DNA from 3 places in the Ensifer sp. NM-2 genome. Region 2 is predicted to be linked to each of the others. Evidence: riboswitches for the same ligand, from Rfam matches in the RefSeq annotation. Region 2 holds a riboswitch; each other region holds the start of a gene.

The links. A riboswitch is a leader RNA that binds a small molecule or an ion and turns the genes downstream of it on or off. The one in region 2 is predicted to bind thiamine pyrophosphate.
Region 1: linked by a shared signal. The riboswitch ahead of thiB (thiamine ABC transporter substrate binding subunit) and the one ahead of C6558_RS26190 (ABC transporter permease) in region 2 are both predicted to bind thiamine pyrophosphate.
Region 3: linked by a shared signal. The riboswitch ahead of thiC (phosphomethylpyrimidine synthase ThiC) and the one ahead of C6558_RS26190 (ABC transporter permease) in region 2 are both predicted to bind thiamine pyrophosphate.

Annotation. Positions count from the first base shown of each region.
Region 1 covers NZ_PVZR01000007.1:74,977-79,130, forward strand. Annotated here, with positions in the region: gene thiP (thiamine/thiamine pyrophosphate ABC transporter permease ThiP) at 1-1,340, opposite strand, end outside; gene thiB (thiamine ABC transporter substrate binding subunit) at 1,372-2,400, opposite strand; TPP riboswitch at 2,450-2,567, opposite strand; partial or broken gene C6558_RS15885 (GNAT family N-acetyltransferase) at 2,702-3,185, shown strand; gene C6558_RS15890 (thiamine diphosphokinase) at 3,272-3,922, shown strand; gene C6558_RS15895 (ABC-F family ATP-binding cassette domain-containing protein) at 3,926-4,154, shown strand, end outside.
Region 2 covers NZ_PVZR01000016.1:1,577-5,730, forward strand. Annotated here, with positions in the region: gene C6558_RS26180 (radical SAM protein) at 1-523, shown strand, start outside; gene C6558_RS26185 (hypothetical protein) at 683-1,834, shown strand; TPP riboswitch at 2,184-2,286, shown strand; gene C6558_RS26190 (ABC transporter permease) at 2,428-3,171, shown strand; gene C6558_RS26195 (ABC transporter substrate-binding protein) at 3,206-4,153, shown strand; gene C6558_RS26200 (hydroxyethylthiazole kinase) at 4,150-4,154, shown strand, end outside.
Region 3 covers NZ_PVZR01000006.1:195,781-199,934, reverse strand. Annotated here, with positions in the region: gene C6558_RS14655 (sensor histidine kinase) at 1-401, shown strand, start outside; gene C6558_RS14650 (sigma-54 dependent transcriptional regulator) at 405-1,766, shown strand; TPP riboswitch at 1,944-2,075, shown strand; gene thiC (phosphomethylpyrimidine synthase ThiC) at 2,170-3,993, shown strand.

The DNA.
Region 1 (4,154 bases), on a different contig from region 2:
CGCAGGCGATGGAAGCCGCGGATGCCGAGGCTTGCTGTCAGTCGGTCGGTGCGTGCGGCATGTGTTGCCATCGCCGGTGCCAGGATCCGGTGCACGAACGGCAGCGCCATCAATGCGTTGATGGCGACGACGATGGCGGGGGCGAAACGGGCGACATCGCCGAAGGGGCGCAGGAGCAGAAACCATCCCGCACCGAGCACGACCGGCGGCACCAGCAGCACCAGCGACGTGCTGGCGGTGACAGTGCCCGCAAATGCCCTGGCCAAGGTCGGGGCGTGGCGACGCGCCACGACGATGCCGGCGGCGCGGATCATCGCGGCGGCCATGGTGACGCAAAAGAATGCCGAGAGGACGGCGATGACAATGCTGGTGACGAGAGCACGATGCACGGTCGGGTCGCCGGCAAGCTTCACCAGATCCGCACGCAGGCCGGAACCGACGACGGCGATCAGCGGTGCGCCGATGAAGAGCAGCGAGAACAGGATCCAGCCGGCGTCGGACGTCCGGGAGAGGCCGGTTCCTGCATCATAGCGTCTGGAGATTTTGCCCGCGGTTGCGCTTTGTGCAGGTTCGGTCGCGACACGCGTTAGAGCCAGGAGCAGGGCTCCGGTCATGACGATCTGTAGGGCGGACAGGGCGATCGCCCGCGGCGGGTCGAAATCGAAGCGCAGCGCCTGGTAGATCGCGACCTCGATGGTGCTGGCGGCAGGCCCGCCGCCGAGCGTCAGCACCAGCGTGAAGCTGGTGGCGCAGAGCATGAAGACGAGGCCGGCAGCACCTGGCAGCAATCCCCGAAGGACCGGCCACTCGACAAAGCGGAAGAGTGCGGCTGGCGGCATGCCGAGATTGGCGGCGGTTCTCCAGTATTCCGAAGGGATGCGCTCGAGCCCGGCGAGAAAGAGACGTGCGATAAGCGGCATGTTGAAGAAGACGTGGGCGAGCAGGATGCCGAAAAGGCCGTAGATGCTGATCGGCTGCTGCAGCCCGAGGCCGGCGAGGGCGGTGTTGAGCGCGCCCTGCCGGCCCCAGATCTCGATCAGCCCGAGCGCGCCGACAAGCACGGGCAGGCCGAGCGGCAGGGCCATCACCCGCAGAACCCAGACGCGGCCGGGAAAGCTCGGCCGGCGCGCAAGCGCCCGTGCGATCGGGATGGCAAGAACAACGGAAAGCAGCGTCGAAAGGCTCGCCTGCAGCAAGGTGAAGCGCGTTACCCGCCAGATATAGGCATCGAACAGCACGCTGTTGCCGAAGTCACCGCTCTGGAGCAAAAGGGCTGCAATCGCCAGGCCGACAAACAGCAGGATACCGCCGAGACTTAAAGTCCCGGCGGTCATCGTGATGCGATTTTCGGCAGGCGCGAACAAATGCGCCTCAGTTCTTGCTAATGGCGGCCAGCCATTCGTCGATCCAGGCCTTGCGGTTCGCCGCCACCTCTTCCGACGGCAGCAGGAAAGTCTTCTCCGGATTGACCAGCTTGCTAAAAGCCTCCGGCAGCGGCTCCTTGGTCGCCGCGACCGGCATCATCCAGTTGGTCGTCGGAATGATCGACTGGAACTCCGGGCCGGTCATGAAGGCGAGAAACTGCTTGGCAAGCTCCGGCTCCTTGGCGCTCTTGGTCATGCCGGCAACTTCGATCTGGATGTAGTGACCTTCCGAGAATTCGGCCGCCTGGTAGCGGTCGGTGTTTTCCGCCACCATGTGGTAGGCGGGCGACGTGGTGTAGGAAAGCACCATCGGCGCTTCGCCCTTGGTGAAGAGGCCATAGGCTTCCGACCAGCCCGGCGTTACGGTCAGTACCCTGTCCTTGAGCTTGGCCCAGGCGGCGCCGGCTTCGTCGCCATAGACGGCCTTGACCCAGAGAAGCAGACCGAGGCCCGGCGTCGAGGTGCGCGGATCCTCGATGACGATCTTCTGAGAGGCGTCGCCTTCGACCAGTTCCTTCAGGCTCTTCGGCGGCGTCTTCAAGGTCTGGGTGTCGTAGACGACGGCGAAATGGCCGTAGTCATAGGGAAGGAAGGTGTCGTCGGTGAAGTCGCCGGGTACCTTGACGTTGGCAGGCTCGATGCCGTGCGGCGCGAAGAAGCCGGTGGCCTTGGCCTCGGCGACGAGGTTTGTATCGAGGCCGAGCACGATGTCGGCCTTGGAGGCCGCGCCTTCGAGCTTGAGGCGGGTCAGAAGCTCGACGCCATCGGCGACGCCGACATAGGTGACCTTGCATTCGCAGGTCTTCTCGAAAGCTTCGGCGACCTTGGCACCCGGCCCCCATTCGGTGATGAAGCTTTCATAGGTGTAGACGGTCAGCGTCTTGTCGGCAGCAACGGCATTGGCCGCGAAGACAAGTCCTGCCGTCGCGGCAAGCGCTAGCCGGCTAAGAACCTTGAGTTGCGATGAATTGGACATGGCAGGCACCTCTCCCTAAAAATGATGTTGCATGGGAAAAGGGCGTATCGATCCGATCGCGTCTAATCCCTCCGCCGGTATGAGCCGGATCAGGTTCCGCGGGTTGGCGTTCAACGCCTCTCAGCCTTCGGCCGCCATGCGGTCGGAAGGCACCCCGTTAGAGCGGGTAGAGATTTACCGCCGAGCCGGTTTGATGGCAAGCGAAGTTTGAGGACGGCAAAAGCGCCCGCCCCGCATTTTCGCGCCGCGGCGCATGGGGTAAAATCGTCGGCAGAGTTTGCAGACGCCGAAGGAGCCTGCGATGACTGACATGCTCGTTCGCCTTTATGCACTGCCGGCACAAGCGAGATCACCGCTTGCTGACGGTATCGGCATTCACCGCGCAATGGCACCCGAACGAAGCTTGTTGTTCCCTGGATCGAGCAGACATTTGGCTCCGGCTGGGCGGGCGAGGCGGAGGCGGCCTTCAGATCGACGCCGACGTGCATGCACATCGCGGTGTTCGAGGACCGGATCGTCGGCTTTGCCTGCCACGATGTCACAGCGCTCGGTTTCTTCGGGCCGACGGGCGTCGACGAGGCCATGCGCGGACGGGGATCGGCGAGGCGCTCTTGCGCGTGAGCCTGACGGCGATGCGTGACGCAGGCTACGGTTACGCCATCATCGGCGGCGTCGGCCCGGCCGAATTCTACCGACGCACGGTCGGCGCCATCGAGATCCCCGATTCCAACCCCGGGATCTATGCGGAGATGCTGTTTCCCGATACCTTGCCCGAAGATCACTGACAACGAGGACGCAAAATCGCCGGATCGCGCCCTTGTTCGGTTTTCTTGCTTTTCCTTGCCCGTGCCTTTGCGCTATGGGCTTTGCCATGGCCCGATCCACCTTCACCATTCTGCTCGGCGGTGCACTGACCCCGACCGATCGCCTTGCGCGCCAGCTCGCAGGCAGCCGCTTCGTTGCGGCCGATGGCGGCATGCGGCATGCGCGGGTGCTATCCGTGACCCCCGACGTCTGGGTGGGCGATTTCGATTCGACCGAGGAGGCGCTGCTCGCGGAATTTGCCGATGTCCCGCGCGAGCCCTATCCCGCCGCCAAGGCTGCGACCGATGGCGAAATCGCTGTCGAGGCGGCGCTGTCGCGTGGCGCCGAAGCCTTGATCTTTGCCGGCGCGCTCGGAGGATCACGCAGCGACCATGCCTTCCTGCACCTGCTTCAGGCTGCTTCGCTGGCCGAACGTGGGTTGCCGGTGTTCATGACCTCGGGTGAGGAGGAGGCCTATCCGCTGCTTGCAGGCGAGATCGAAATCGATCTGCCGAAGGGCAGCCTATTCTCGATCCTCGGACTGACCGATCTCATCGGGCTTACGATCGTCAACGCGCGTTATCCGCTCACCGATTTCACGTTGCCGTTCGGGTCTTCGCGCACCGTTTCCAATGTCGCGGAGGGTCCCCTTCGCATTTCCCTCGACACCGGCCGGGCGATCGTTCTCGCCCGCCCCTATGACCTTTCCGGAGCCTGAGCCTTGGCGCCTCCCATTCTGAAACTCGACGATATCTTCCTGACCTTCGGTGGCACGCCGCTTCTGGCCGGCGCCAACCTGCAGGTGGAGCCGGGGGATCGCATCTGCCTTGTCGGGCGCAACGGTTCCGGCAAATCGACGCTGATGAAGATCGCCGCCGGTCTTGCCGAAGCGCAATCGGGCGAGGTCTTCCGCCATCCGTCCTCGACCGTTCGCTACCTGCCCCAGGCAC
Region 2 (4,154 bases):
ACGCATTTTGGTTTTAAAGCGAGCGGGCGTCCAAATAGGCATGGTCAACTACGTCATGAGTGATGACAACGTGGAGGCGTTCAAGCGTCGTCGGGACGAATTTGCTGAATTGGGCTTGGTTCTACACCCAAACCCGCTGTGGCTGAGCAACGGAACGTATTCAGATGCGAGCTTAATGGTCATGGCCGATGCGATCCCGGACCTTGACTTTCGCTATCGTACCGGCAGCGATGACCCGTTTGGCCTGCAATGCAGCTTTCCGGCGGTGGCCTATGAGGTAGACTACACGGGGAAAGTGTTTGTCGGCTGCCACCCCGCCGAGTTTGGATCGTTCTTCGATCCAGAGCTTCCAGCGCGGCCGACCTCGGCCGTGCCGTGCCCATTTCATTCGTGCGTATGCTTGGACAAGTATTCGTTTCTGGACGGTGTCGAGCGCAATCTAAGCCTCAATCCATTGGCTGAGTATTCGAAAGCATTGCAGCATCAGCACTCCTCGACTGCAGGCGAGTTGCTGCGGCCCTGAACGGGAACCCGTTCGCAGGAACGTTAAGGTGATTCGTAGTAGAGCGAAAGCTTCGGCTCATAGCATCTGATGGTTCTCACATGGCGGGTACTGCCACATCACGATGCGCGGTTACCTTATGCCTGATTCTTCAGGTATGCTGCAAAGACAGGAGTTATTGTGAAGCGACGCTCGTTCCTCAAGGCGGGTCTAGTAGCGGGCGCGGGCGTGGTTGCCGTGACGAAGGGGTCTTTGACGGTCAGCGCACGCGACCGATTGCCTTTCGTAAACGGAGAGAACTACGGCCTGCGCTCATCCGAAAACGGACTTGATCCCAGCAACGCTCCGGCAAATACGGCCGCGTTAAAGGCGATTCGGGACATGATGCAACGAGGCGGTGCACATAGAGGGGGAAAAATTGTCCTTCCTCGGGGTGGGGTCTACTTCTTTAACGATGAGATTAGGTTTGATGCAGATCGGATTGAGAAGGTACATAATATTTATCTTGAAGGAGAAGGTCAGCAGGCTACGGTTATGGATTTCTCCACTGCTGCTCCCGGGAAGTGCGGCATAAAATTTGGGCCTGGCGTAGGCTTTGGAGTACGCAATCTCTCCATTCGGAGTGCTCCGTCCCACAACATCGCGGTGGTCGGCGACAACTCGGGGGGCAGCAACTACGCGGCGCGCGGGATGTTTGAGAATGTAAGAACGCAGCAGGCTGGCGCCGAAGGAATACTTGTCCAAAATGCGTTCGGGATCGAAATGCGAAGCATTTGGTCGACGTTGAACGCGGGCGCTGGTGTTAAAATCTCCGGATTTTCAACCACAATTGCTGCCTATAGTTGCTATTCCTCAGACAATAAAGGCGTTGGCTGGCATATAGCTGGCTCTGTTGCCGCCGCGCTGTTTAATTGTTCAGCTGATCGCGACCTTTTTGGATTTTACATTGAGGGCTGCACAACCGTTAATATTGTCAGTGGTTACTCCGAAGGGTGCCAAAAGGAAGCTGTCTATGTCAGGGCATCACCCATGGCATCCTTGCCGCTGGCACTCCAAGAGCAAGTCAATGGTGCAAATCTCATCAAAATCGACGGATTTTACGCCTTGGAGAATAGCAAGATTGGTCTCAACAAAGCTGCCAATTTTCTGTCCGTGGAAGGTGTCTCCAACCAGGAAGCCACTGTTGAGTACACGGGGGCTTGGTCTTCCAATCAGCCCGGCCAATCACTCGGCGCGCGTTTCAACGGTACCGCTGGAAAGATTGTACGGAAACCGGGCATTAATCGCATTCAAGGTGACGTAGTGGACGTTGGAAGTGTAACAGTCTTATAGAAAGCGATGCAATCCCTACCGGCATCAGTACACGACACCATGTAAACGAGCGATTCAAGCAGCCGTTCGTGGGTGTGGTAGATATCCCTTGATGAAATATTCATATGCTTCCTTGGTGTTGTGTCTGATTATATTTTTATTATATCCTGTGTTTGCCGAGGCATTCACAATATTATTCTTTGGTTGTTCTGTCGTTATCTATAAATTCGGTATTTTTATGTGAATTCAACATGACGTGATTCAGATTTCGCACCCATTGCCAGTCACTGGTAGTCGTGTCCTTTTGTATTGGCGGAAACACAGAGTTTTGAAAGTATCCTTGACACATTTGAGAGTATCCCATAGGTTCAAGTATTCCGAGGGGAGCACTACTCTGTGCTGAGATGGCGGTGAGCCGGACCCTTGAACCTGATCCGGGTCATGCCGGCGTAGGAACGGGAAAAGAGCCAGTTTCGGCAAACTAATCGCGTCTTCGCTTTCACCTGGGTCTCCGTGATATTTTGTCTGGAGATCGATCGATGCTGTCTTTTGCCAAGTTGCCGCCGGATGGCGGGTTTGTATTTAGTCCGGGTTGCTGCGTCGGCTGACCGGCGATGCGCGTGTCTTTCACATTTGTTCGTAGCCTTGCTGTGCTTGCTGTCCTCTGGCAAGGGGCGGTCGTCGTCTTTGCGCTGCCGCGCTATCTGCTACCAACGCCGATCGAGGTACTGGCCGTCTTTGCGCGGCAGCCAGAATTTCTGCTTGAGCAGAGCTTGGTGACGATCGTCGAAATGCTGGCGGGGCTCGCGGTCGGCACGGCGTTCGGCGCTGCGACTGCTATCGTGCTCGCGGCATTGCCGCGGCTCGGAAAGCTCGTCTGGCCTTTCGTGCTCGTCCTCCAAGCCTTTCCTGTCTTCGTCATCGCACCTTTACTGGTGCTGTGGTTCGGCTTCGGCATGATCTCCAAGATCGTGATGGCGGCGATCATCATTTTCTTTCCCGTTGTTTCCGCATTCTCTGATGGGCTGCGACGCACCGATACGCAGATCCTTGATGCCGTGGCGCTGACCAAAGCGAGCCACTGGCAGGCGCTAAGGTTTGTGCGGCTGCCGCTGGCGTTGCCGGGGTTGGTATCCGGCCTGCGGGTTGCGGCCCCCTTGGCGCCGCTCGGCGCGGTCGTCGGCGAATGGGTTGGCGCCTCGGCCGGCCTCGGCTTCGTTATCGTCCAGGCAAATGCCCGCATGCAGACCGATGTCGTCTTTGCCGCGATGGCCATTCTTGCCGTGCTTGCCGTCGGCCTCAGGCTTCTCGTCGATGAGGCAACCCGTCCTCTCGCGCACTGGGCGCGGGAAACGTGAATTTCTGAGATCCATTGGGAGAGTTCATAACATTATGATCCGCAACTTTCTGTTTTCCGCCAGCCTCGCGCTCTGCGTCGTCTTTTCAGCCGGCTCAGCAACTGCCGCTGAAAAGCTGACAGTGATGCTGGAGTGGTTCGTCAATCCCGACCATGCTCCGATCGTTGTCGCCAAGGAGCTCGGCCTGTTCGAAAGGGCGGGGCTCGATGTCGAGTTGGTTCCGCCCGCCGATCCTTCAAGCGTGCCGCGTCTCGTTGCAGCGGGGCAGGCGGATATCGGCGTGCATTATCAACCGAATCTCTATCTCGATCATGCCGCGGGCCTGCCGCTTGTTCGCATTGGCACCCTGGTCGAGACTCCGCTTAACACCGTCACCGTCCTTGACGACGGTCCGATCCGAAGCCTTGCCGATCTGAAGAGCAAAAAGATCGGCTTTTCCGTCTCCGGTTTCGAGGATGCAATGCTCGGCCGGATGCTGGCCTCGGCCGGCCTCAAGAAAGAGGATGTCGAATTGATCAACGTCAACTTCGCGCTCTCCCCATCGCTGATCGCGGGCAAGGTCGATGCAACGATCGGCGGCTTCAGGAATTTCGAGCTGACGCAGATGCGGCTCGAGGGGCATGATGGCCGGTCCTTCTTCCCAGAAGAGCATGGCGTGCCGTTTTATGACGAACTCGTCTTCGTTTCCGACAAGGCAAAGGTGGCCGACAAACGCTTGCGGCCCTTCCTGGCCGCGGTGGAGGAGGGAGCGATCTTTCTCATCAATCATCCGGATGAAGCCTGGAAGCTGTTCGTCAAGGCCTACCCGAACCTGGATGACGAACTTAACCGCAGCGCATTCACGGACACTCTGCCGCGTTTCGCCAAAAGGCCGGCGGCGCTCGACCGTGGCCGCTACGAGCGGTTTGGCGCTTTTCTCTCCGAAAGCGGTTTGATCGGCAAGGCACCTGATGTCGACGATATCGCGGTCGAAATTCGATGAC
Region 3 (4,154 bases), on a different contig from region 2:
TGCTGCGCAGCCGCTTTGCCGGCCGCATGGACGCGATCGTCATCGACCTGCCTGATAACGGCCTCAGCGTGCTCGGCAATCGCATCCGCTTGGAACAGGTGCTGATCAACCTGTTGCAGAATGCCCTGGAAGCCCTCGGTGATCGGGCAGACGCTGAGATCCGTGTGCGGTGCGAGTTAGGCCCCTCCGAAACAGTTTCGCTTGTTGTCGCCGACAATGGTCCGGGCATTCGGCCCGATATCCTCGAAGACCTTTTCACGCCGTTCAACACCTCCAAGGATGAAGGTCTCGGTCTCGGCCTTGCCATCTCCAAGGAGATTGTCGCCGACTATGGCGGCGACATCGAGGTCAAGACCAGCCCTGAGGGCACCGTCTTCACCGTGCGTTTGAAGAGGGCCTGAGCGATGCAGCAATCCGTATGCCTCGTCGACGACGACAGCGAACTCAGGCGGGCGATGAAGCAGACGCTGGAGCTTGCCGGCCTCGCGGTCTCCGCCTTTCCCGGCGCGGCGGAAGCGCTCGCAATCCTCAACCCGGATTTTAGCGGGATCGTCATCAGCGATATCCGCATGCCCGGGATCGACGGCCTCACGCTGTTTCGCCGGATCGCCGATTTCGACCCCGACCTGCCCGTCATTCTGGTCACCGGCCACGGCGATATCCCGATGGCCGTTCAGGCCATTAAGGACGGCGTCTATGATTTCATCCCGAAACCCTTTGCCGCCGACCGTCTGGTGCAGAGCGCACGCCGCGCCTTGGAAAAACGCCGGCTGGTGATGGAAAACCGCGCGCTGAAACGCGCAGCCGAAGTCGCCGGTGAGAGCCTGCCGCTGATTGGCCAGACACCGGTCATGGAACGGCTGCGCCAGACCTTGCGGCATATCGCCGACACCGACGTGGATGTGCTTGTTGCCGGCGAAACCGGCAGCGGCAAGGAGGTGGTGGCGACGCTGCTGCACAATTGGAGCCGGCGCCGCAACGGCAACTTCGTGGCGCTGAACTGCGGCGCACTGCCGGAAACGGTAATCGAGAGCGAGCTTTTCGGCCACGAGCCCGGCGCCTTCACCGGTGCCCTGAAGAAGCGCGTCGGCCGTATCGAGCATGCGAGCGGCGGCACGCTTTTCCTCGATGAGATCGAGGCGATGCCGCCGGCAACGCAGGTCAAGATGCTGCGAGTGCTTGAAGCCCGTGAGATCACGCCGCTTGGCACCAATATCGTGCGCCCCGTCGATATTCGGGTCATCGCCGCGGCCAAGATCGACCTCGGCGACCCGGCCCAGCGGGGCGATTTTCGCGAGGATCTCTATTTCCGGCTGAACGTCGTCACCCTGTCGATCCCGCCGCTGCGCGAACGCCGGGACGATATCCCCCTTCTCTTCTCGCATTTCCTGACGCGGGCAGCCGAGCGTTTCAAGCGCGACGTGCCGACGCTTTCGCCGGCCGTCAGCCACTATCTGAGGTCTCATTCTTGGCCGGGCAATGTGCGCGAGCTCTCGCACTTCGCCGAGCGCGTCGCCCTTGGCGTCGAAGGTTCGCTCGGCCAACCGATTGCCGCGGCGCCGACCAGTGCCGGCCTGCCCGAGCGGATCGAGCGCTACGAGGCGGAAATTCTGAAAGAAGCGCTGCGGGCGCAGCACGGCGACGTCAAGGCGACGATCGAAGCGCTCGGCATTCCGCGCAAGACCTTCTATGACAAGCTGCAGCGGCACGGCATCAACCGTGCGGATTATGCCGATCGCCGGGGATCAGAGAAGTCCGGCCGCTAGCGCATTTCCAGGAAAAGTGCGGAGCGGTTTTCCGTCAGGAAATGCGTAAAAACGAAAAGAACGAGCGTGCCCGCGGCTTCGTCTCATCCGGAAACGCTCTACCGGGCAATCAACAGGCCTGACACGCAACCTTCGGATTAACGCTTGACGGCGCATCCGGATCGATGGCTATCTCTAGGCATTCACCAGGGGGGTCCCGTCAAGGGGCTGAGATACTGCTGGGCGGATCGGCTTTGCCGACCGAGGCGCAGTGACCCGTTGAACCTGATCCAGTTCATACTGGCGTAGGGACGGTGCAGACATTGACGCCACGATTCCGTCATTCGCGCGGAATTTCAGGCAAACATGTCTTTTCCTTCCGGCTTCAGAACTGGGTCTCCAACCGCAAACTTGGAGCCTCATCATGAATATTGCCACCAAACCCGCAGAACTCTCGGTCACAAAAGGCCCGCTTCCCGCCTCGAAAAAGGTCTACAAGCCAGGCACGATCCATCCCGACATCCGCGTTCCCATGCGCGAAATCACCCTGCACCCGACGTCGGGCGAGCCGCCGGTCACCGTCTACGACGCCTCCGGTCCCTACACCGTAGAAGATGCCAACATCCGCATCGAGGATGGATTGCCAAGACCGCGCCGCGACTGGATCATCGCTCGCGGCGATGTCGAAGCCTATGACGGGCGCGACGTGCGGCCGGAAGACAACGGCTTTGCCTCCGGCGACCGGCTGACGCCGACCTTTCCCCTCCGTCACGCGCCGCTGCGCGCAACCGGCCGGCGCGCGGTGACGCAGCTTGCCTATGCGCGGGCCGGCATCATCACGCCCGAGATGGAGTTCGTCGCCATCCGCGAGAACCTTGGCCGCGACGCTGCACGCGCCGCGCTACGCGACGGCGAAAGCTTTGGCGCCCATCTCCCCGATCACGTCACGCCCGAATTCGTCCGCCAGGAGATTGCCAGCGGCCGCGCCGTGCTGCCGGCCAACATCAACCACCCAGAATCCGAACCGATGATCATCGGCCGGAATTTCCTGGTGAAGATCAATGCCAATATCGGCAACTCCGCCGTCACTTCGTCGATGGCCGAGGAAGTGGAGAAGATGGTCTGGGCCACCCGCTGGGGCGCCGATACGGTGATGGACCTTTCGACCGGCCGCAACATCCACAACATCCGCGAATGGATCATCCGCAACTCGCCCGTGCCGATCGGCACCGTGCCGCTCTACCAGGCGCTGGAAAAGGTCAACGGCATCGCCGAGGATCTCACATGGGAAGTCTATCGCGATACGCTGATCGAGCAGGCGGAACAGGGGGTCGATTACTTCACCATCCATGCCGGTGTCCGGCTGCACTATATCCCGCTGACCGTCGACCGCGTCACCGGCATCGTCTCGCGCGGCGGCTCGATCATGGCGAAATGGTGCCTGCACCACCACAAGGAGAGCTTTCTCTACGAGCACTTCGAAGAGATCTGCGACATCTGCCGCGCCTATGACGTCTCGTTTTCGCTCGGCGACGGCCTGCGTCCGGGCTCGATCGCCGATGCCAATGACGCGGCGCAATTTGCCGAACTGGAAACGCTGGGCGAGCTGACGAAGATCGCCTGGGCGAAAGACTGCCAGGTGATGATCGAGGGCCCCGGCCACGTGCCGATGCACAAGATCAAGGAAAACATGGACAAGCAGCTCGCTGTCTGTGGCGAGGCGCCGTTCTATACGCTTGGGCCCCTGACGACCGACATCGCCCCGGGCTACGACCACATCACCTCGGGCATCGGTGCCGCGATGATCGGCTGGTTCGGCACGGCCATGCTCTGCTATGTGACACCGAAGGAACATCTGGGGCTTCCCGACCGCAACGACGTCAAGGTGGGCGTCATCACCTACAAGATCGCGGCCCATGCCGCCGATCTCGCCAAGGGGCACCCGGCGGCCCGCACCCGCGACGACGCCCTGTCGCGCGCCCGCTTCGAGTTCCGCTGGGAGGACCAGTTCAACCTGTCGCTCGATCCGGAAACCGCCCGCTCCTTCCACGACGAAACCTTGCCGAAGGAGGCGCACAAGGTCGCGCATTTTTGCTCCATGTGCGGGCCGAAATTCTGCTCGATGCGGATCTCGCACGACATCCGCGCCGAGGCGCAGAAGGAAGGTTTTCAAGCGATGGCGGCCAAGTATCGTGAGGGTGGCGACCTCTATATGCCGGTCGACAGCGAGGCAGACGTTCGGGGATAACGACCACGCCAGAAGGGGCGGCGACCCCGCCCCTTCTGGCGCCCGGCGGGCTCCGGCACTCTTTACGCAATGGCCCATCTCTTCGTCATGCTCGGGCTCGACCCGAGCATCCACATTGGAGGCAGCCGGCTTGTCGATACGAGGCTGACACAGAGGTGCCG